3 regions of the Micromonospora sp. NPDC057141 genome follow, and region 1 is predicted to be linked to each of the others. Evidence: riboswitches for the same ligand, from Rfam matches in the RefSeq annotation. Region 1 holds a riboswitch; each other region holds the start of a gene.
The links. Region 1 has a riboswitch for cobalamin ahead of ACFT41_RS03880 (ribonucleoside-diphosphate reductase subunit alpha). Riboswitches for the same ligand answer to the same signal wherever they lie in the genome.
Positions count from the first base shown of each region.

Region 1 (7,591 bases):
ACCAGCAGCGAGTTGCGCAGGCCATGCGCGGCGACCCGCTCGCGCAGCGCGGCCCACCGCCGCGCCTGCGTGACCTCCGCGCCCCACAGGTCCGGGTGCAGCTCGCCGCGCGCGGCGCGGGTCTGCGCGTACGCCGGATGCGGGCCGAACCGCTCGGCGAGCCCGGCGGAGGTCTCCAGCGCGGTCAGGAAGATCTCCTCCTGCACCCGGGTCGACAGCTCGCGGGCCTCGGGCGAGTCGAACGGCAGGCGCAGGGTGAACAGGGCGTCCTGCAACCCCATCAGCCCGAGCCCGACCGGGCGCCAGCGCGGGTTCGACGCCGCCGCCTGCGGCGCCGGGTAGTAGTTGATGTCGATCACCCGGTCGAGGAACACCACCGCCGTACGGACGGTCGCGCGCAGCCTGTCCCAGTCGACGCCGTCGGCGCTGACGTGCGCGCCCAGGTTGACCGAGCCGAGGTTGCACACCGCCGTCTCGGCGTCGTCGTTGACCTCCAGGATCTCGGTGCACAGGTTCGACAGGTGGATCACGTTGCCCGGCTCGCCGGTCTGGTTGGACAGCCGGTTGGCCGCGTCCTTGAACGTCATCCACCCGTTGCCGGTCTGCGCGAGCGTACGCATCATCCGCCCGTACAGGTCGCGGGCCCGGACCGTGCGGACGGCCTTCTTCTCCGCCGCCCGGTACGCCTCGTCGAATGCCTCGCCGAACAGGTCGGGCAGCTCGGGCGCGTCCGACGGGTCGATCAGCGACCAGTCGCCGTCGGCCTCGACCCGGCGCATGAACTCGTCGGGGATCCAGTTGGCCAGGTTCAGGTTGTGGGTGCGCCGGGACTCCTCGCCGGTGTTGTCCCGCAGCTCCAGGAACTCCTCGACGTCCGGATGCCAGGGTTCCAGGTAGACGCAGGCCGCCCCCTTGCGCCGGCCACCCTGGTTGACCGCCGCCACCCCGGCGTCGAGCGTCTTGAGGAACGGCACGATCCCGTTCGACCTGCCGTTGGTGCCCCGGATCAACGCGCCCCGGCCCCGCACCCGCGACCAGGAGATGCCGATGCCACCGGAGAACTTCGACAGCTTCGCCACCTGGTGGTAGCGCTCGTAGATCGAGTCGAGCTCGTCGCGCGGCGAGTCGACCAGGAAGCACGACGACATCTGGGTGTGCCGGGTGCCGGAGTTGAACAGCGTGGGCGAACTCGGCAGGTACGCCAGGGCGGACATCAGCCGGTAGAAGTCGACCGCCTCACCCGCCGTTTGCGACAAGCCGCAGGCCACCCGCAGCAGCCAGTACTGCGGCGTCTCCACCACCAGCCGGGTCTGCGGATGCCGCAGCAGGTAGCGGTCCGCGACCGTGCGCAGGCCGAAGTACTCGAACCGCAGGTCCCCGGCCGGATCCACGGCATCGTCCAGCTTGCGCGCGTGGGCGGCCACGAACGCGGCCGTGCCGTCGCCGATCAGGCCCAGGCCGTGGGCGTACCGGATGGACTGGCTGAAGCTCGCGACCTGCTGCCCGCGGACCTCCTTTTCCACGTACGCGGCCAGCAGCCGGGCCGCCAGCTTCGAGTACTGCGGTTCCTCGCCGATCAGCTCCGCCGCCGTCTGGATCGACAGCTTGTCCAGCTCCTCGGTGGTCGCCCCGTCGTACAGGCCACTGATCGTCTTGGTCGCCACCCGCAGCGGGTCGACCTCGTCCAGGTCGGCGACCCAGCGCTCCACCGCCCGGACGATCTTGTTGACGTCCACCGGCTCGGTGTCGCCGTCCCGCTTGCGGACCTGCATGACGTGCCGGCGTTGCTCCGGCCCCGCCTGCTCCTGCGTCCCGCTCATGTTCGCTCTCCTCACGCCCGTCCCCGAGATCGAGGGGCGCGCGGGAGGACGCCGCCGGCCACCCGACGGCACACCCCACCGTGGCTGACCAGCTGATGCGTCGGCCGTCCCGCGCGGCCTTCGACCGCCGCACGCGTCGCGTGCGGCACGCTGGCAGGTCTTCGGGCTCGCGGGCGTCGTGCTCGGTGCCTACTGGCCGTCGCTTCCCAGGCCCGCACGGGCCCAGTGCTTCGTTGACGGCGGTCGTTCCCACTCACCGCTGCGGGGCAGCCCCGGACTCGCACCGGGTTCCCTCTTGCCTCGACCACCGTGGACCGATGGCCGAACCAGCTACGGGTGACACCATATATGGGCGCACGGCGAAGATGGAAACACCAGATGATGTGTCGGGCGAGTCGCCGCTCAGGGTAACTCCACACTCGCCCCAGGGTGAGCGGGGAAGCGCGCAGAAAACTGCGGGGCACGAATATTTGCGCGGCGCGCAACTCATGCTAGCGTGTGTTCGTGAGCGGACTACGGGAGCGCAAGAAGGCCGAGACCCGGGCGGCGCTGAGCTGGGCGGCGATCCGCCTGGCCGTGGCACACGGCTTCGACAACGTGCTGGTCGAGGACATCGCGCAGACCGTAGGCGTCTCCCCACGGACATTCAACAACTACTTCTCCAGCAAGGCCGAGGCGATCGCGGCGCGGCATCTCGACCGCAGTCGGCGAGTGGCCGACGCGCTGCGCGGCCGGCCGCCGGGTGAACCCCTGTGGCCGGCGATCACCGCGGCGGCGCTGACCCAGTTCGAGCCCGGCCCGGAGGTCGCGCAGTCGCCGCCCGCCGCCCACGCCGAGTGGACCAGCGGGCTCCGGATGATGCTCGCCGAGCCGGCGTTGCAGGGCGAGATGCTGCGCGCGGGCGCCGTCGCCGAGGCCGAGCTGGCGGCGGCCGTCGCCGAACGCACCGGCACCGACCCCGAGCGCGACCTGTATCCGCACCTGGTGGCCGCCGCCGTCAGCGCCGCCGTCGGCGCGGTGACGCGACACTTCCTGCACGCCGATCCGCCGGTGGCAATGGAACGGTTGCTCCCCGACGCACTGGCCCAACTCGCCGCGGGCCTGCCGCCACCCGTCGCCGGCTGACGTCGCCCCTCTCCTCACCGGTCCGTCGCAGGTCGGCGGACGGCCCACCCCTGCCCCGAAAGGGATCTTGTCGTGATCGATGTCATCGTGGTCGGCGCCGGACCGAACGGCCTCATGATCGCCTGCGAGCTGGCCCTGGCCGGGATCCGGCCGGTGGTGTGCGAGCGGCTCCCCGAGCCCAGCACCGAGCAGCGCGCCAACGGCCTGGTCGGCCAGGTCGTCCGCATGCTCGACCGGCGTGGCCTCTACCAGCGCCTCAGTGCCGACCCGGCCCCGCTGCGGCCGCAGCCCGGCTTCGTCTTCGGCGCGCTGCCGCTCGACCTGCGCGCGGTGCCGGAGAATCCGCTCTACGTTCTCGGGGTGCCCCAGCGACGAATCGAGCAGGTGCTCGCCGAGCGCGCCGCCGAGCTGGGGGTGCGGGTGCGTCGCGGGCACGAGGTGACCGGGATGCGGCAGCGCACCGACGCGGTGGCGGTGGCGTTCGCCGACGGCACGACGCTCACCTGCCGGTATCTGGTCGGCGCGGACGGCGGGCGCAGCACCGTACGCAAACTGGCCGGCATCGACTTCCCCGGCGTGACCACGGACCGGTCGGTGTCCCGCACCGCCCAGGTCAGCGTGCCGGCGGAGCTGATCGACCCGGCCACCGGTGGCCTGACGGTGCCCGGGTTTGGAGTCGTCCCGCCCTTCCAACACACCCGCACCGAGCGCGGGCTGATCGCCTGGGCCCCCTTTCCCGGCCGCCTGCCGGTCATCACGACGACCGAGTGGCCCGAGTCGACGGCGGTCGAGGGCGCCATGACCCTCGCCGAGATGCGCGCCAGCGTGGCCCGGGTCCTCGGCGTCGACGTGCCGCTGGGCCCGCCGGCCGGGGACGGACCGCACCTGCTGCGCCGGCTGACGGGCGGCAACACCCGCCTCGCCGCCCGGTACCGCGCAGGCCGGGTGCTGCTGCTCGGCGACGCCGCCCACGTGCACTCCGCGATCGGCGGCCCCGGGCTGAACCTGGGGCTGCAGGACGCGGTGAACCTCGGCTGGAAGCTGGCCGCGCAGCTGCACGGCTGGGCACCGGAGGGGCTGCTGGACACCTACGAGGCGGAGCGTCGCCCGGTGGCCCGGCGGGTGACCATGTCGACCCAGGCGCAGTCGGCGCTGATCTCCCCGGGCAGCGAGGTCACCGCGCTGCGGGTGCTCCTCGGCGAACTCCTGGCCAGGCCGGAGAACGCCGCCCACGTCGCCGCACTCCTGGCGGGCACGGACGTCCGCTACGACATGGACGCGCCCGACGGGCCGCTCACCGGGCGCTGGGCACCGGACGAGGTGCTGCACACCGCCACCGGGCCGGCACGACTGGCCGAGTTGACGCGCACCGCCCGGCCCCTGCTGCTCGACCACACCGGCACCCTCGCCGCCGTGGCCGAGCCGTGGCGGGACCGGGTCGACGTGGTCGAGGGGACGGTCCCGGGCCGTGGCCCGACCGCCCTGCTGCTGCGTCCGGACTGCTACGTGGCCTGGGAGTCCGGCGCGGACGAGCCGGACGCCGGTCAGCTGCGCCGCGCGCTCACCCGATGGTTCGGCCAGCCAGGCCCGGGCGGTACGCCCACCGGCGAGCCTGCGCTGTCCCGGCGCCACGGTTGACGGGCCAGCCCGAAGGGTGCGCGAGCCGGCCGCCACCACCGCCCTGCCGGTCTCGTCGGCGGCCGGCATCCCAGCCACATCACCGGTCTGCTCCATGTGCCCGCTGCTTCCCCGGTGCGCCCGGGTCAGCCCCGGAGCCGGTCCAGCCCGGCGGCAAGCAGCCCCAGTACGGCGCCACCCACCGTCTCGAACCCGGAGCCGATGGTCATCCCCTCCACGAACCGCCGGTGCACGCCCTCCGCGATCACGGCCAGCTTGTAGTAGCCCAGCGCCTCGTAGAAGGTGAGGTGGGTCAGGTCCCTGGATGTGCCGGCGGCGTAGGTCGCCACTATCTCGTCCCGGGTCGGGAAGCGGTCGCTGCCGGTCACCGGGCAGCCGTGCGGCAGCACGGGTGCGCACACCGGATCGGTGTAGACCAGCAGCAGACCCAGATCGGTCAGCGGATCGCCGATCGTGGCCATCTCCCAGTCGAGCAGGGCCGCCACACCGGACAGGTCCGCCGAGTAGATGATGTTGTCCAGCCGGAAGTCGCCGTGCACGATGCCGGGCGCGGACTGCGGTGGCACTGCGGCCACCAGCCGGCGCTGTAGCTCGTCCGCGTCGGTGGACGGCCTGGTCGCCACGACGTCCCACTGCCGCTTCCAGCGGTGCACCTGTCGGAGCAGGAAGCCCTCCGGCCGACCGAACGTGCCGAGTCCGACGCTGGCGGGTGCGACCGCGTGCAACCGCAACAGCAGGTCGATCATCGAATGCCCGATGGACCACACGGTCGACGGTGCGAGGACGGCAAGCTGCCCGGGGTCTCGGATCACCACGCCGTCGACCCAGGCCACGAGGCTGAACGGCGCCCCGATCACGGTCGGGTCGGCGCAGTACAGCACGGGTGTCGCGACCGGCACGGGCGAGCCGACCAGGGCGGTGGTGACCCGGAACTCGCGATGGATGTCGTTCGCCGAGGGCGCGATGGTGCCCAGTGGGGGCCGCCGCAGCGCCCACGACCGGTCGCCATCGTGGACGGCGTACGTCAGGTTGGATCTGCCACCGTCCACGAAGTCCGCCCGCAGTCGCCCGGTGAGGTCCGGGATGTGCCGGGCCAGGTACGCCCCCAGCGCCCGCAGGTCCAACGTCCCCAGCTCGACGGTCATGCCGGCTGCGCTCCGCTCGCGGTGGCGTCGAGTTCGCGGGCCCGGCGCTTGACCGCGCGACGCGAGATGGCCCACCGATGGGTCTCGCTCGGTCCGTCATAGATCCGGAACGGACGCACCTCCCGCAGGTAGCGACCGAGCATGAGGTCACCCGAGACGCCGAGGGAGCCGCAGACCTGCAGCGACCGGTCGACGATCCGCCACACCGCCTCCGCGACGAATGCCTTCGCGATGGAGGTGGACTGCGCCCCGGAGCCACCGGAGTCGAGTTCCCACGCCGCCCGCAGGATGAGGGCGCGGCTGGCCTCGATCTCGATCTCGCTGTCGGCGAGCATCTGCTGGATCATGCCCAGGTCGGCCAGCGCCGACCCGAAGGCCCGCCGGCCCGCCGCGCGGTCCAGCGCGATGTCCTGGGCGTGGCGGGCCAGGCCGAGCCACCGCATGCAGTGCGTCAGACGGGCCGGCGCGAGCCGGACCTGGGCGTTCTCGAACCCCTGGTCCACCGCCCCGAGGACACTGTCGGCCGCGACGAAACAGTCCCGCAGCGCCAGTTCGCCGTGCCCGCCGATCATCGCCTCGTCGAGAGTCTCGATCGTCCGGACCAGCTCCAGCCCGGGGTCGCCGGTGTCCACCAGGAACATGGTCGCGCCGCCCCGGTCCCCCGGCTGGCCGGAGGTGCGGGCCATGACGATGGCGAACGACGCCCCGTCGGCGCCGGTGGTGAACCACTTGCGGCCGTTCAGGACCCACCCACCGGGCACCGGGCGGGCCGTGGTGGCGAGCGCGCTCGGATCGGATCCCGCCCCCGGTGCCGGTTCGGTCATGGCGAAGCAGGAGCGGATCAGCCCGGCCGCGAGCGGACGAAGGTACCGCTCCTGCTGATCGGGGTTGGCCACCGCCGCCAGCAGGTGCATGTTGCCCTCGTCGGGGGCCGCGATGTTGAGCGCCAGCGGGCCGAACAGCGAGTAGCCGGCTTCCTCGAACACGAGTGCCTGCCCACGCCGGTCGATGCCCAGGCCGCCCCACCGTGGGGGCAGGTGGGGGCAGAAGACCCCGGCGCGTCTCGCGGCCGCCTGCAGGTCGAGCCGCAGCTGCTCCGGTGCCGCGTGGGCGTTGCCCCGGTGTTCGCGTTCGACCGGGAGCACCGTGTCCCGGATGAACGCCCGGGTCCGTTCGGCGACGGCTCGGGCCGCGTCGTCGGGGCTGAGATCCACGGCCAAGGTTGCCTCCGGTGCCATCGACTTGAGCTAACGCTCACTAGCCAAACAGGGAATCAGCCCTGCCAGCGGCGTGTCAACATGTGCCGGTGGAATTCCAGACGATGGGCGACCAGGCACGCCCGCAGGACCCGGTCCCCGCCCCGGCGGGTGGGCGACCCGACCGGGCTGAGCAGGTCCGCGCCGCGGCGCTCGACCTGTTCGCCGCCCGGGGCTACCAGCTCACCACCATGGACGAGATCGGCGAACGAGCCGGGATCCGCGGCCCCAGCGTGTACAAGCACGTGCGCTCGAAGCAGGACCTGCTGGCCGGGATCATGCTGCGCACCATGACCGCGCTGCTGGAGAACCAGCAGGCCGCCCTCGACAGCAGCGACGACATCGAGACCCGGCTGCGCCGGGTCGCCGAGGCTCACGTGCGGTACCACGCCCGGCACGCTGCGGAGGCGTTCGTCGGCAACCGGGAGATCAACAGCCTGGAGGAGCCGCACCGCGCCGACATCCTCGACCGGCGCGGCACCTACGAACGGCGGCTCCGTCAGCTCATCGCCGACGGCGTCGACCTCGGCCGGTTCCGGGTGCCGTCGACCCGGCTCGCCTCGTACGCGATTCTCGACATGGGCATCGGTGTGGCGATGTGGTTCCG
Region 1 is NZ_JBHUVA010000003.1:90,302-97,892, reverse strand. Features, by position in the region: gene ACFT41_RS03880 (ribonucleoside-diphosphate reductase subunit alpha) at 1-1,820, opposite strand, end outside; cobalamin riboswitch at 1,955-2,166, opposite strand; gene ACFT41_RS03875 (TetR family transcriptional regulator) at 2,325-2,945, shown strand; gene ACFT41_RS03870 (FAD-dependent oxidoreductase) at 3,018-4,583, shown strand; gene ACFT41_RS03865 (phosphotransferase family protein) at 4,709-5,728, opposite strand; gene ACFT41_RS03860 (acyl-CoA dehydrogenase family protein) at 5,725-6,942, opposite strand; gene ACFT41_RS03855 (TetR/AcrR family transcriptional regulator) at 7,035-7,591, shown strand, end outside.

Region 2 (7,591 bases), on a different contig from region 1:
CAGCAGACTCCCAGCACGGAACCCGGGCAGGGCGGGGCCTGCCGTCTAGGCGAACAAGGCGGCGGCAACGTCGGGCGCAACCGGCACTCCGACACGCCAGGAGTCGGCCTGCCTTGATCTCATCGTTGGGCCAGAACCGGCCCGCCGCCGTCGACGTCGACTAGGAGATCCGGTTGGAGCGTGACGCGACCGGCCGGGTCGTCGCCGAGACGGCGAACGGACGTACCGTGTCCAGCTCGTACGGCGACCAGTTCGACGCCGTCACCGCGCGGACCCGTCCGTCCGGTGCGGTGACCCAGTGGTCGTACGACGAGTCCGGCCGGCCCACCGTCCTGGCAGTGGGCGGGCATCAGCTCCGGTTCGCCTACGACGTCCGTGCGGATGTCTCGGTGATGCGGTCGAGCCACTCGATCAACAGCAGTCGCTCGGAGCCGGAGAGCACACTCAGTTGTGGTGCGAGAGCCCGCAAGGCGACGGCTGTCGCGAGCGTCCTGTCTGACGCCTCGGTCGGGGCATCGGTCAGGATGCGGCCCAGAACGGCTTCCATCATCGCGTCGCCCAGGCCGGGATCGCGCCGCTCCCGCGGTGTTGCCAGCAGTGTCTGGATGGCTCCGACGCCCGCAGCTTGGATGAGGTCGACCGCGTGCGGCTCGGGAACCCGGAGTCGCCCGGCTGCCGCCAGGCGATGGACGCGTGCCTCCAGAATCTGTCGGCCCGTGCGGGCGGCCGCTGAGTTGAGCACGCGCTCCGGGTCACTCAGCAGGCGGAACACTGCCGGGTTGGCGAGACCGAACTCAATCTGTTTGCGCCAGCTCGCGCGTAGATCATCGAGTGGGTCGACGTCCGCCGCCGTGGCCGCCGCCGCGCGCGCGGCCTTGTCCGAGACGAACGTGGCCATGACGTGCTCGGCCACCGCCTCGAGCAGACCGTCCTTGTCACCGAACAGGCGGTAGATGGTCGGGGCCTGGACGCCGGCCCGCTCGGCGACGCCGCGCGTCGTCACGGCGCCGGGTCCGCCCTCACGCAACAGCCCCGCAGCAGCCTCGACGATCGCCGCCCGGATGTCTGCCCGACTCTTGACCACGTCACTCACGAACCAACGATAACACCGACTTGCTATCAGTGATCGGCGGCGCTACGGTGGACTCGTTTCCATCGATAACAAGAAAGGCGAACCAGTGATTATCGTGACCGGAGCGACCGGAGCCCTCAACGGCGCGACCGTCGACCACCTGCTCGAACACCTACCCGCGAGCGAAGTCGCGGTCGCCGTACGCGACACTGCCAAGGCCGAGCGCTTCGCCCAGCGCGGCGTCGAGGTTCGCCACGGCGACTACGCAGACCCCGGCTCCCTGCCGGCGGCGTTCGCCGGCGCCGACCAGTTGCTACTCGTCTCCTCCAACGACCCGACCGCGAACGCGATCAGCCTGCACCACGCAGCGGTCGACGCCGCACTCACCGCAGGTGTGAAACGGATCCTCTACACCAGCCACCAGGCCGCCGCACCAGACAACCCGTTCCTGCCCGGGCGAAACCACTTCGCCACCGAGCAACTCCTGGCTGCCTCCGGAATCCCCTGGACCTCGTTACGCAACGGCTTCTACGCCCACAGCCTCCAGTGGCTCGCCGGCCCCTGGCGCGAGACGGGTGTGATCGCCACACCCGGCGACGGACCGGTTTCCTGGACGGCTCGCGAGGACGCCGCCGAGGCAGCCGCCGCAATCCTCGCCTCTGACGGCGCATACGGCGGCCCGACCACCATCACCGCGCCCGCGGCCCCGACCTTCGCCGAACTCGCCGAGATCGCATCCGAACTGTCAGGCCGAACCGTCCGTTACCAACAGATGGACGAACAGGACTGGATCGCCGCGCAGCTCGCCGCCGGACGACCGGAACACATGACGCACTTCCTGCTGGGCTTCTACCAGGCCGCGCAGGCCGGCTACTTCGCCGGCGTCGACCCACTGCTCGGCGAGCTGCTCGGCCGTCAACCGCGCAACGCGCGAAACGCCCTCGCGGCGACAACCCGGTAGAGCCGCGACCGCGGTAGCCGTACCCTCAGCCGGCGATTGCCGCGCCTCGGTGACAACACCCTTGTGCCCGGCTCGCCGACGGCAGCCGACTCGCACCCGGTTCGAGCGGGCCACCCGGCTCGGCCGCCGACTCGCGGCGCAGGCAGCGCGGCGACAAGATCTTCTACCGACTTGAGGACAACCTACTGGAATGTCGTTGTCTGTACCGTGTGGACGGACGGTTGACGGAGTGGGCGTCAGCCGTCGACCTGTGGGCCGTCGTGATCTCGGCGCGGTGCAGCGGTGGGAAAAATCCGATTATAGTGGCGGCGGTCACGTTACTGTGGTGGTGGGAAGGGCGGCGATGGAACGGCCGGAGTGGGCACCAGCAGATGTTGATCTCAGTCGGCCGAGCGTGGCGCGAGCCTACGACTACTGGCTCGGCGGCTCGCACAACTTCGAGGTCGACCGGGAGTTCGCCCGCCAGGCATTGGCGGCGGTGCCGGATCTTCGCCTGGTCGCGCGGGCGAACCGCGAGTTCCTGCATCGCGCGGTGCGGTTCATGCTTGACGAAGGCATTCGGCAGTTCCTGGACATCGGGTCCGGCATTCCGACGGTCGGCAACGTGCACGAGATCGCCCAGCAGGTGGATCCGCACGCCCGCGTGGTCTATGTGGACATCGATCCGGTGGCGGTGACGCACAGCACGCACATCCTCGCCGGCCAGCCGAACGCGGTCGCGCTGCTCGAAGACCTGCGCCGTCCGGAGGCCATCCTGGGTCACCCGGAGGCCCGCCGGCTGCTGGATCTCGACCGGCCGGTCGGCCTGCTGCTCGTCTCGGTCGTGCACGCTGTCCCCGATCACGACGACCCGTACGGGCTGATCAGGCGACTGTGGACGGCGCTGGCCCCGGGCAGCTGCGTGGCGATCAGCCACGTCACCACCGACAGTCGGCCGGACGAGATGGGCGAGGGCGCCCGGCTCAGTGGCCGGACGAGCACGCCGGTCACCGCCCGTACCCGCGCTCAGGTGGAAGACTTCTTCGCCGGACTGGACCTGGTGGAGCCCGGCGTGGTGTGGTCCCCGCTGTGGCGTCCCGAGTCGCCGGCCGACGTCGGGGAGCACCCGGAGCGGATGAGTTTCTACGTCGGAGTCGGACGCCGCAGGTGAGCGGTCGGTCCGACGCCGACGGGGTCGACGACCGGCGCTGCCCGGGCGTCGAGGAGTTCGTCACGGCGTGGGCTACGGCCCTACACCGGGCCCACTACGTGCCGATCAGCGCCGAGCAGCGGCATCGCATCGTGACCGGACTGGCGGACCGCCTGGTCACCGCGGTCCTCGACGAACCGGCCGAGCCCGGCGACGGCCAGCGGATCGGCGCCGATCTGGTGGCGGCCGGCTTCGGGTCGCCGGAAGCGCTCGGTGGAACGATCGCGGTCATCGGCTCGCGGTTCCTCGACGAGCTGGGCATCGCCGCCGACCCCACCCGTGCTGCTCGGCTGAACGGCCTGCTGGCTGAACTCGCGGCGGGCTTCGCGGCGGCCGCGCACGACCGCAGCCTGAGAGCCCAGGACACGGTCCGGCTGGCCGCACTGGCCGCCCGCAGCCAGGCGGAGGAGGCGTTACGGATCAGCGAGGCCAGGTTCCGCCGCTTCGCTACCCACGACCAGTTGACCGGGCTGCCCAACCTGACATTGTTCACCGAGCAGTTGGGACGGCTGTCCGCCGCCGATGTGCCGATCGACCGGGTCGGCGTCTGCTGCCTCGACGTCGACGACTTCGCGGCGGTCAACGACGTGCTCGGGCATCAGGTGGGTGACCTGCTGCTCCGCGAGATCGCCGACCGGCTCGGCGCGCTCACCGACCGGCGGATCGACCTGGTGGCACGGCTGGACAGCGACCGGTTCGCGATCCTGGTCCGCGACACCACCTGCGCCGAGGACACCATCAAGATCGCCGATCAGGCGCTCACCGCGCTCGCCGCCCCGTTCCACGTCAACGGCACCGAGGTGCCGTTGACGGCAAGCGCGGGAGTGGCCGAGGGCGCCGTCGCCGACGGTGGCGCCGCGACCCTGATGCGCGCGAGCGAGATCGCGCTGCACTGGGCCAAGGCGGACGGGAAGGCCGCCTTGCGCCAGTTCGACCAGGACCGCAGCAACGCCGACGCCGCGCGCTACCGGCTGTCGGCAGCCATGCCGGCGGCGCTGCGGCGGGGCGAGTTCACCGCCGCCTACCAGCCCATCGCCGCTCTCCAGTCCGGGCGGCTGGCCGGGGTGGAAGCCCTGGCCCGCTGGCGGCATCCTCGGCTTGGCCTGCTGAGCGCCGCCCGATTCATCGAGCTCGCCGAACGCACCGGCCTCGTGGTGGCACTCGGCGGCCAGCTGCTGGAGCAGGCGTGCCGGCAGGCCAGCCGTTGGCAGCGGGTCCAACCCGGCCTGTACGTGAGCGTGAACGTGTCGGTGCGCCAGCTCCACCAGAACGGCCTGGCCGGGGCGGTGGCGCAGATCCTCGACCGGACGGGTCTGCCGCCGCACCTGCTGCAGCTGGAAGTAACCGAGCAGGCCGTGATCGATCTGACCGGCGTAGTGACGGAGACCCTGGCAGCGCTGATGAAACTCGGCGTCCGGATCGTCATCGACGACTTCGGCATCGGCTATGCGAACCTGGCCAATCTCCGCTCCCTCCCCCTGTACGGCCTCAAACTCGACGCCAGCCTGACCCGTTCATCGGCGCAGTCGGCCAGGCGGCCAAGGGTCCACCGCCCCGGCACGGATGACGGCTTCCTCAGCACCGTCGTGTCGCTCGGGCACAAGCTCGGCCTCGTCGTGACCGCCGAGGGCATTGAAACCGCCCAGCAGGCCCACCGGCTGGCCGCGACCGGTTGCGACAACGGGCAGGGTTGGCACTTCGGCCGTCCGGTGCCGCCTCACGAGATCACTGCCAGCATCGTCGCGCAGCAGCACCGCGACGCCGGGACACGGAACACCGAACTGCCGGGGCTTCCGGTCCAGCGGCGCTGACGCCGTCGCCGGCTCACAGGTCGCGGCGTTGGAAGGACAGCCCCGCGAGCACTAGTCGAAATAGCCGGCGCGTTGTTGACGCGGGTGATGGGTGGTTTGCCGCCGAGTGAGGTGTAGTTGCGGTGGTGGTTGTAGGTGTGTGGCCAGGCGGGTAGGGCATCGGCGCGTTGTGCCGAGGGCTTGAGGGAACCGCCTGCCCGGTCATGCTGTAGTCGGTGGGTTCCCTGCGCTCGCGGCCACGAGCAGGGACAGTTCGCGGACCAAGTCGTCCATGGCTTGGCCACTCTGGGCACGGACCAATCCGCTGTCACGTCGCCGGTATCACCCTGCGCGTCCCCGCACCCCGGCTCTGCACCGACAACGGGGCCATGATCGCCGCAATCGGCGACCTTCTCCCGGCGTGACGTGTTCCGTCCCGGGGCCGGCCTCGTCCACGCCGACGTCCCACCGTCACCCCTGGCCCTCGGTGCCGACCCCAACGCCCGTTGATCCGCGCCACCATCCGCAAAGACCTGCGCTGAACCACACGGCCCCTCCGGACACGCGAGTCGCCGCTCACCAGCCTGCAGAGCGAGGAACCCTCTCGGAAGGCGTGGCAGCCGCACAACCGCAGTCCACGTCGAGGACAACCAACGCAACAACGATCACGAGCGGTGGTGGCGGCGAGGTGATCGGCGGGCGTCGCGGCGACAGTGCGGGCGCGTCTCAGCCGTCCTCGGCACCGTCGAGTAGCGCCCGACGCAGGGCGAGACGGTGCTCGCGGCGGATCTGCGCCTCGCGGTAGCGGCGCCGGTCGCCGTCGGTCTCGGTCAGCAGCGGCGGCACCGGGCGTGGTTGCCCGTCGTCGTCGACGGCGACCATGACCAGATGCGCGGTGGCCACGTCGACCGGCGGCACCGCCCGGTCCCACCGGTCCGCGCTGACCTTGACGGCGACCTCCATCGAGCTGCGGCCGGCCCAGGTGATCCGGGCATCGACGTGGACGACGTCGCCGACCCGCACGGCACGCAGGAAGGCGGTCTCGTCGATGGCGGCGGTGACCGCAGGACCGTCGGAGTGCCGAGCGGCCACCACTCCGGCGACGGAGTCGATGAGGTTGAGAATCCGGCCGCCGTGGACGGTGCCCATCAGGTTGGTGTGGTGCTGGTCCATGATCTGCGACAGGGTCAGATGCGACGCCGACGGTGGCCGGCCGGCGAGAATGGCGCTCTCGTGCATGGTTCATCCGTCCTCGGGAAGCGTGCCGTCCGACCAGCCGGCACGCACGTCGAGGACACGCCGCAGCGCGTCACCCGCCCGACCCGCCCGCGAGGTCTACGGCTGCGCACACACCTCGTGCGTGCGCAGCGCGGGCAGGTCTTCGGACTCGCGGGCATGACCGGGTTCGCCGGTGTCTCCTACTGGCCGTCGCTTCCCAGGCCCCTGCGGGCCCAGTGCCGTTGACGGCGGTCGTTCCCACTCACCGCTGCGGGGCAGTCCCGGATTTCCACCGGGTTCCCTCTTACGACGCCCGAGCGTGAGACGCCTGGGCGAACCAGCGCCGGTGACCATCCTAACCGTTCCTGGTCAGCTGACCGGCCGGCTCGGACCCGGATGTGACCCACCTCCCCCATCGCCCTCACCGGTGGGTCCGGGCGGCCGGGTGGGTGACGGCCGAGCCGGGCCGGCGGCGAGCACGGTCACACCAGTGCCGGTCGGGCCTGCGATTGCGGCGCTGCCCGCAGACGGGTCCGGTGCCTGCGGGTCGGCTGCGGCGAAGGTGACCGGAGCGCCGAACGCGGCCCGGCGCGCGGCGCGACGCAGCGCGGCGAGCACCGCCGGGCCGGCCAGGACGATCGCCACCGCGGTGGTGATCGCGCGGCCGGTGTCCCAGCCGAAGGTGGAGGTGACCGCGGTGAACAGGGCGAGGCGGTGCAGGTTCTCCAGCACCGGCGCGCCCGCGACGTAGGACAGTTGGGTGTCCGCGCCGATGCTGAACGGCCAGAACCACAGGTTCATCAGCAGGCCGTAGCCGTAGGTATCCGGCTAGGACGGCGGTCTCGGCCCGTCCGCGCAGCCTCGCCGGAAGCAGGCCGGCTCCCAGGCCGATCCAGGACGCGCACAGCATCTGGAACGGCAGCCACGGTCCGACGCTGGCGGTGAGCAGGGCGGAGGCGAACAGGGACGTCGAACCGAGCAGGAACCCCGAACCCGGGGCCGAAGACCCGGCCGGCGAGGACGAGGAGGAAGAACACGGTCTCGATGCCTGCGGTGCCCGCGCCCAGCGGGCGCAGCGCGGCGTTGACCGCGGCGAGCACGCCGAGCATCGCCAGGGCTTTGCTGTCCATGCCGCCGAAGGTGAGTTCGGCCAGCACGAGCGCCACGAGCACCGGCAGCATCAGGAAGAAGACCAGCGGCGCCTCACCGGTGCGGGCGGTGGACTCCGGCTGCGCGGGGACGAAGAACGGCCAGGTGAAGGTGGCCAGCGCGGCGGCGACCTGTTCCACGGTCAGCCACGGCGCGGGGGCGAGAACCTTGGCCGCCTGCGGAGCGAACGCCGGTGACGCGAGCATGACCTC
Region 2 is NZ_JBHUVA010000077.1:3,464-11,054, forward strand. Features, by position in the region: partial or broken gene ACFT41_RS27020 (hypothetical protein) at 228-296, shown strand; gene ACFT41_RS27025 (TetR/AcrR family transcriptional regulator) at 365-1,093, opposite strand; gene ACFT41_RS27030 (NmrA family NAD(P)-binding protein) at 1,188-2,033, shown strand; gene ACFT41_RS27035 (SAM-dependent methyltransferase) at 2,377-3,183, shown strand; gene ACFT41_RS27040 (putative bifunctional diguanylate cyclase/phosphodiesterase) at 3,180-5,033, shown strand; partial or broken gene ACFT41_RS27045 (IS481 family transposase) at 5,102-5,209, opposite strand; gene ACFT41_RS27050 (acyl-CoA thioesterase) at 5,739-6,251, opposite strand; cobalamin riboswitch at 6,367-6,587, opposite strand; gene ACFT41_RS27055 (hypothetical protein) at 6,600-7,031, opposite strand; partial or broken gene ACFT41_RS27060 (AAA family ATPase) at 7,496-7,591, opposite strand, start outside.
Region 2: another riboswitch for cobalamin. It lies ahead of ACFT41_RS27050 (acyl-CoA thioesterase); the one in region 1 lies ahead of ACFT41_RS03880 (ribonucleoside-diphosphate reductase subunit alpha).

Region 3 (7,591 bases), on a different contig from region 1:
CGCAGGGCGCGGCCGAGCAGGACGACCTCGTCGACCTTCTGCCGGGCGAAGGCCAACCGCCGTCGCAGCTGCGGATCGAGCGTGGTCTCGGCGGAGAGGTCCACCGGCACGTGCAGCAGGGAACAGGAGGTGGACACGGCAACGTGGTCGGCGAGCCCGGTGGCCACGGCACCGGTCGTCATCGCCGCTCGCAGGTCGGTGCGCCAGACGTTGCGGCCGTCGACCAGTCCGGCGACGATCGTCTTGCCGTGCAGTGGGCCCGCCCCGGCGAGACGTCGCAGGTTGCCGGGCCCGGCAACCAGGTCCAGGCCGAGCGCCTCGACCGGCGTGTCCAGCAGTGCGGGCAGCGCGTCCCCGAGTTCCCCGAAGTAGGTGGCGACGAAGATCCTCGGCCGCGGTCGCACCGCGCACAACCGCGTGTAGGCATCGCGTAGCGCGTCGATCTCGGCTGCGGTGCGGTCGGCCACGAAGGCGGGTTCGTCCAGCTGAACCCACGTGACACCGGCGGCGGCGAGGGCACGGAGAATGTCGGCGTACACGTCGACGAGTTCGGTCATCCGGTCGAATGCCTCGGCACCTGGTGCGGAGGTCTTGGCCAGCAGCAGGAAAGTGGCGGGCCCGACCAGCACCGGTCGGCTCTCGATACCCAGCGCGCGGGATTGTGCGTACTCACGCAACGCCTTGTCGGGGTTCGCGGCGAAGACGGTGTCCGGTCCGATCTCCGGGACCAGGTAGTGATAGTTGGTGTCGAACCACTTCGTCAGCTCCAGCGCCGGCTCGGCGTTGACGCCGCGGGCCATGGCGAAGTAGGTGTCGAGCCCCGACAGGCCGAGCTGGGCGAAGCGTCGTGGAACCGCGCCGACGGCCACGGCGGTGTCGAGGACGTGATCGTAGTAGGAGAACGTGTTGGACGGGATCGCGTCCAGGCGGGCGTCGCGCAGTGTCCGCCAGACCCCGGCTCGCAGCGCGACCGAGGCGCTCTCCAACTCCTCGGCGTCGATACGGCCCGCCCAATAGGCCTCCACGGCCTTCTTCAGTTCACGGTTCCCACCGATGCGTGGATAACCGAGCACGGTGCTCTGACCGAATGTGGTACTCATGGGTCCTTCCCTCGAAGCGTCCGAGGACTCGCGCGAGGGCGGGAGGGAAGAGGCGCAGCGACGCACCGGCTTCCGCCCCGGCCTTCCCGAGAGACCGTCGACGGCGTACGCCGGCCGGCGTACGCGGTGCGGGCAGGTCTTCGGACTCGCGGGCATGACCTGCTCGGTCGCCTACTGGCCGTCGCTTCCCAGACCTCGCGGTCCAGTGCTTGATGACGGCGGTCGTTCCCACTCACCGCTGCGGGGCAGTCCCGGTCTCGCACCGGGTTCCCTCTTACGACGCCGCGACGCTCGAACGTCACGGCGAACCAGCACTGCTGTCCATCCTAGGTGTCCAGAAGCGATCGGCGTTGGCGCGTCCGCCCCTCGAGACGAAGAGACATCGCGGCAGCCCGGTTGGAGCACGAGGTGCGCCAGGCCCCCGGGCCGGTCTGGCGCGGTTCGAGGCGATCGTCGCGGAGGCCGACCCGACCGACAGCAGGTGCGAACGTCTCACCGAAGCACACCGTGACCGGATCCGGGCGACCCGCGTCGACAGGCTCCTCACCGCGATCTCTTCTCTGTCAGGCCCCGGCCCGATGGGGCGTGTCCGGCATCCGGGGGCTGTCCGAACTCAAACCCGGGGCTTGACAGACCTCACCACCGACAGCAGGAAATTCCGTTATGAGTAACTTGTCCGGTTCATCCTCGTTCAGTCGATGACGGCTGCCGCCACACCGAGCAGACCCGTCATTCCATCTGAACGGGGGAAATTGGTGAGGCCTGTCCTGCGAAGAACCACAAGCGCGTCCACGGCCATGCTGGTCGCCAGCCTGGCAACCCTGTGGTTGGGGACGCCGGCACGAGCGGCACCAGGCGACGCGAACGCGCGCGGTGTCGTCGTCGACCTATCCGCCGAGGTGACCGGTGTAGCCGTGATCACCGCCGACGCCACCATCGGTACCGCCACCGCGCCGGCCGCCGGTGGTACCGACACCGAGACGCTGCTGGCGGTATCGGTACCGGGGGCGCTCGGAGTGACCGCCAGCGGCACCGTCGAGGAGGTCACCGCCACCCGGGCGGCGGGCGCGTCGTCGGCGTCCGCCAGCGTCAACGGTCTCAACCTGGCCGTGCTCGGCGTCGACGTGCTGGACGCTGCGGAGGCCACCGCCACCGCGATCTGCCCGCAGGTCGGCGCCACCAGTGCGGACACCACGCTCGTCGGGCTGGAGCTGTTCGGCTCGGCGGTGACGCTGACGGCGAACACTTCCGCCGTCGTAGGCAGCTCGGCAGTGGTGGTGCCGGGGCTGGTGGGCGCGAGCCTGAACGCCTCATTGACCCGCGTCGAGACGACCACCGCCACCGGCGCCACCGCGATCACCGTGCGGGCCGCCCTCACCCTGTCGGGCACCGTCCTCGGTGTCCCGACCACCATTCCCGTAGGAACCGTGATCGTGGCCGAGGCCACCTGCGAGCGTCCGCCGGCGGCACCGACCACCGCGACGATCACGCCCGACGAGGGCTCGCAAGCGGGCGGCCAGACGGTGACGATCACCGGCACGGGCTTCATCCCGGGCGGCACCACGGTCACCTTCGACGGCGTGCCCGCGACCGGTGTCACGGTGACGCCGGACGGTGTCTCTCTGACGGCGGTCACCCCGCCCGGCTCGATCGGTCCCGCACAGGCCGTGGTCAGCACGGTGAACGGCACGGCTCCGCCGCTGGGCTACACGTACCTGGCCGACGGCAGCGCGGCCACCATCACCAACCTCACGCCGCCCTCCGGGCCGACCGCCGGCGGCACGACGGTGACGATCACCGGCACCGGCTTCACCGGGGCTGCCGGCGTGGACTTCGAGGGCCTACCCGGCACCGAATTCACCGTCAATCCGGCCGGCACCACGATCACCGTGTCCACCTCACCGAACCCGGCGGGACCGGCCCTGGTCGAGCTGGTCTTCCCGGCCGGTCGGGTGACCGCGCCGACCTTCACCTACATCGCGCCAACGATCACCTCGATCGTGCCGGACACCGGACCGACCGCCGGCGGCACGACGGTGACGATCACCGGCACCGGATTCACCGGGGCGACCGGAGTGACCTTCGACGACACCCCGGGTACCAACCTCGTCGTGAACCCGAGCGGCACCTCGCTGACCGTGGTCACACCACCCGGGCAGGTCGGTCCGGTGGACGTCACCGTGCTCATCCCGGGCGCGAACGTGACCACACCAAACGGTTTCACGTACGTGGCGGCACCGCCGACCGCCGCGTCGATCACGCCGGACGCGGGTCCTCAGTCAGGCGGCCAGACGGTGACGATCACCGGCACCGGCCTCGTCCCCGGTGACACGACCGTCACCTTCGACGGCGCGCCGGCCACCAACGTCACGGTCAACCCGGGCGGCACCTCCTTGACGGCTGTCACCCCGCCCGGCGCGGTCGGGCCGGCCGTCGTGGTGGTGACCACCGGCGGCGGTACGGCAGCACCGCTGGACTACACCTACCTCGCCGACGGCAGTGCCGCCAACGCGACCGGGCTGACCCCGACGACCGGGCCGGCCTCGGGTGGCACCACGGTCACCATCACCGGGACCGGATTCACCGGAGCAACCGGAGTGACCTTCGACGGGGTTCCCGGCACCGGATTCACCGTCAATCCGGCCGGCACCACGATCACCGTGGTGACACCGCCCCGCACCGCCGGACCCGCAGAGGTGCGCCTGGTGTTCCCCGCAGGCACCGCCGCTGCGCCACCCTTCACGTACCTCGCACCAACGATCGCCTCCATCGTGCCGGACACCGGGCCGACCACCGGCGGCACCACGGTGACCATCACCGGCACCGGCCTCACCGGCGCCACCGGCGTGGACTTCGGCAACGCACCGGGCACCAACCTCGTCGTGAACCCCAACGGCACCTCACTGACCGTGGTCGCCCCACCCGGCCTGCCCGGCCCGGTGGACGTGACCGTCCAACTGCCCGGTGACGACGTCACCGAACCAGACGGGTTCACCTACGAACCCGCCCCACCGCGCATCGACACCGTCACCCCCGGACAGGGGCCGACCGATGGCGGCACGACCGTGACGGTCGGTGGTTCCGGGTTCGTGCCGGGCGGGACCACGGTCACCATCTGCGGAAAGGCCATCCCGGCCAGCCAGGTCACCGTGGCAGCGGACGGTCGCTCGTTGACCTTCCGTACGCCGCCCTGCCCAGCCGGAAACACCACGGTCGTCGTGAGCACCGACGGTGGCACCTCCAACGGACTCATCTTCCGCTACGTCTCGCGGATCCTGCCGGTGACCGGTGACACCATCGCCACGCCGCTGACCGCCGGGGCGATGCTCGCGCTCCTCGGCATCGTCCTCGTCCTGCTGACCCGCCACCGGCAGCGCGCCGGCCGAATCGGCTGACCGGATAGTCCCGGCCAGGGCCCGATCGGGCCCTGGCCGGCGGAGGACACCACGTTGGCGGCGGCGCCCAGCACCACGAACAGCCACAGCAGCGGGCGTACGGCGCCAACCCGGTCCATCGCCGTACGTGCGGTCTGCGGCGCCTCGGAGATTCGGTACATGTCATTCACGGCGCGCTCCTCGTGGGTCGGGCTGCTGGGATGCCGCAAACCTACGAGTCGCTGCCCTGGTGCACGATCCAGCCAACGAGTCAGTCCAGGTACAGCAGGCTGTACTCCTCGGGCGGCGGAGCCGGACCGGCCAGCGGCCACCAGGGCGGGTGGGATTGTCGGCATCCGCCCGCTGCCGAGGGAACAGTCCCACCACCGTCCGGCACGGGTGGCCGGGTGTTCGGCCAGGGCGTCTGCCCGTCGGTCAGGGCCACCATGACGCCTGGGCAGGGCCGTGCGCGCAGCGCCTTGGCGAATGCCGGCGGCGAACCCGGCGCGGGCCGTCGACCTTGGCGGTAGCGTTGATGCGGAATCTGGGTGGAACGATCGGTCCTGATCGTTGAGGATCGGCGGGTGTCCGTTCCCGTACGTCAGATTCGTGCTCGCTACTCGGCCGCGACCGTCACCGTGTACCAGGCGTACCCGCCGCAGATCGCGCTGTCGGCGGTGTCGGCCGGCCGTTTCGTGGCCCCTTTCAAGCGGGACCGGATGACGTGGATCAAGCCGTCCTTCCTGTGGATGATGTACCGCTGCGGCTGGGCCACCAAACCGGGGCAGGAGCGCGTGCTGTCCATCGACATCACGCGGGAGGGGTTCGAGTGGGCACTGGCGCGAGCCTGTCTCAGTCACTACGACCGCGACGTGCACGGCGACAGGGCGACCTGGTCACGGCTGTTGAAGACCAGTCCAGTCCGAGTGCAGTGGGACCCTGAGCGGTCCCTGCGGCTGAACGCGCTGCCGTACCGGTCGCTGCAGGTCGGCCTGTCCGGCGAGGCTGTCGACCGGTACGTCGACGACTGGACCGTCGCCGTCACGGACATCACTCCCACCGTTGAACGAGTCCGGGACCTGCTGCGCCACGGCGACGATCAGGCAGCGGCAGCTCAACTGCCCGTCGAACACGTCTACCCACTCCCGGATCGGCTCGCCGTCGGCCTCCACGCCAGCCCGGACGTCGCCGCCAGCGAGGACCCCGAGCGACAGCAGTGACAGTGCACCAGAGACGAACCGCCCAGCCGCACCCTGCCGACAGGGACCCGGTGGCCAGGCGCTCGGTCGTCGCCCGGACGGTCAGTGCGCGCTCGCCGCCCGCATCGAGAAGCTCGATAGCGGTGTCGATGATCTGCTCCCAGGAGAGCACCTGATTGCGCCGCTGTGTCCGGCGCGCTCGCGTTGCCATGCCTCGACCGCGCCACGTTTGGTGCACCGAACCACGCTAGAGCGCTGTGCCAACCCGAGAGGTCACCTGTCGCCTCCGGTGTCGGTCGGACGTACCGCATCCACCGCTGTCACGGCGCCCAGGTCCGCAACCGGCCGGCGGCGGGGCTCCCCTGCCGCGGCGAATGTTCCACGAGCCACCTGGTACTGCTGCAGGGTCGCCTCCGCGATACGGTCCCAGGAGTACGCCGTCCGCGCGTGGGAACCGGCTCGTTCGCCCAGGGTGCGGGCACGGTCGGGATCTGCCAGTACCCAACGGATCCATCCGGCCAACGCGATGTGGTCCTCGGGCGGGGTGAGGATCCCGGTCTCCAGGTGATCGATCTGCTCGGGGATCCCGCCGATCCGCGCCCCGATGACCACCTTGCCGACGGCCTGCGCCTCGCAGACTGCGATGGGGCAGGGATCGAACCTACTCGGCACCAACGCTATCTGCGCGTCCGCGTACAGCGTCTCCAGTCGACTCCTGGCCACGTAGCCGAGGAAGGTGACCCGGTCGCGGACGCCCAGGGACCGTGCGAGACCTTCCAGATGGGGCCGGGCCGGGCCGTCGCCCGCGACCATGAGATGGACGGGAAGATCACGCAGCAGGCTCAACGCCGCGATCGACAGGTCACAACCCTTCTGGTGGACCAGTCGTCCCACCTGGAGAAGTTCGACCTGCTGGGCTCGCGGCCCGCCGAGCGACGACGTCGAACCGTCCCGGGCGGGCTCGTGGAACTCCGTCCCGTTGGGAATGACCACGAGGTTCTCGACCACTCGGCCGACGGACGTACGGACCCCCCGCGCGAGGGACTGGCTGACCGCGATGATGACGGTGCTGCGCTCCAACCCCCACCGCTCGAGCCGTTGTTCGTAGTCGAGCATGACCCGGTCGGAGGAGTCCTCGTCGAGGTGGGTGCCGCCCGCCGAACGGTCATAGTGTTTCGTCATGACCAGCGGGAGATCCCACAGGTCGGCGACGGCACGTGCCGCCAGGACGGCTCGCGAGTCATGGCAGTGGACCAGGTCGAAGCTGGCGGGCAGTTTTCCGGCGGCCGCTGCCATGCCCACGTTGCGGTGCAACATGCTCAACGTGGCCGATGCCTCACCGGGGAAGGACAATATCTCCGAGCCGGGCGTCCCGCAGTAGTGGTCGTCACCGTCACGGACGCCCTCCGGTTTCGAACCCGCCGTGATGACCGTTACCGAGACGCCCAGCCTGCGCAGAGCCCTGGCGAGGGCTGCGGCATGAACTCCGATGCCGCTGCGGGGCCGGGGAGGGTAGTCACTACTGATCATCAGTACCCGCATGCCGTCAACCACCGGGGGAAGAGACGAAGGATCTCGAGGGGCGAAGCTAGTAATGACCCAACCTCTGGATGTCGTTCGACCGGGGATCGAGGCGCTTCCAATCCGTCACGAACGACGGGGCGAATCCCAGCGCGGTCAAAATCCGTTCGCCCCCAGACGCCTTCTGGAGTGAGCCGTGCAACAGCGCCTCGTTGATCACCAGAGCGTCCCCGGCCTTCGCCCGGACGAATTCCAGCGACGGAAAGTTCTCCCTCGTGAGAGCCGCCCTCGGGTTACCTGTCTCCGAGACCCACGCATTTGGCGAACCCGAGTCACCATCCGGAAACCAGGCAAAGTTGGCCTTGTGTGATCCTTGCAGGTAGCAGAAGGGTCCATC
Region 3 is NZ_JBHUVA010000077.1:12,943-20,533, forward strand. Features, by position in the region: gene metE (5-methyltetrahydropteroyltriglutamate--homocysteine S-methyltransferase) at 1-1,100, opposite strand, end outside; cobalamin riboswitch at 1,214-1,428, opposite strand; gene ACFT41_RS27070 (IPT/TIG domain-containing protein) at 2,000-4,495, shown strand; gene ACFT41_RS27075 (DUF4291 domain-containing protein) at 5,059-5,694, shown strand; gene ACFT41_RS27080 (glycosyltransferase family 4 protein) at 5,947-7,215, opposite strand; gene ACFT41_RS27085 (phytanoyl-CoA dioxygenase family protein) at 7,262-7,591, opposite strand, start outside.
Region 3: another riboswitch for cobalamin. It lies ahead of metE (5-methyltetrahydropteroyltriglutamate--homocysteine S-methyltransferase); the one in region 1 lies ahead of ACFT41_RS03880 (ribonucleoside-diphosphate reductase subunit alpha).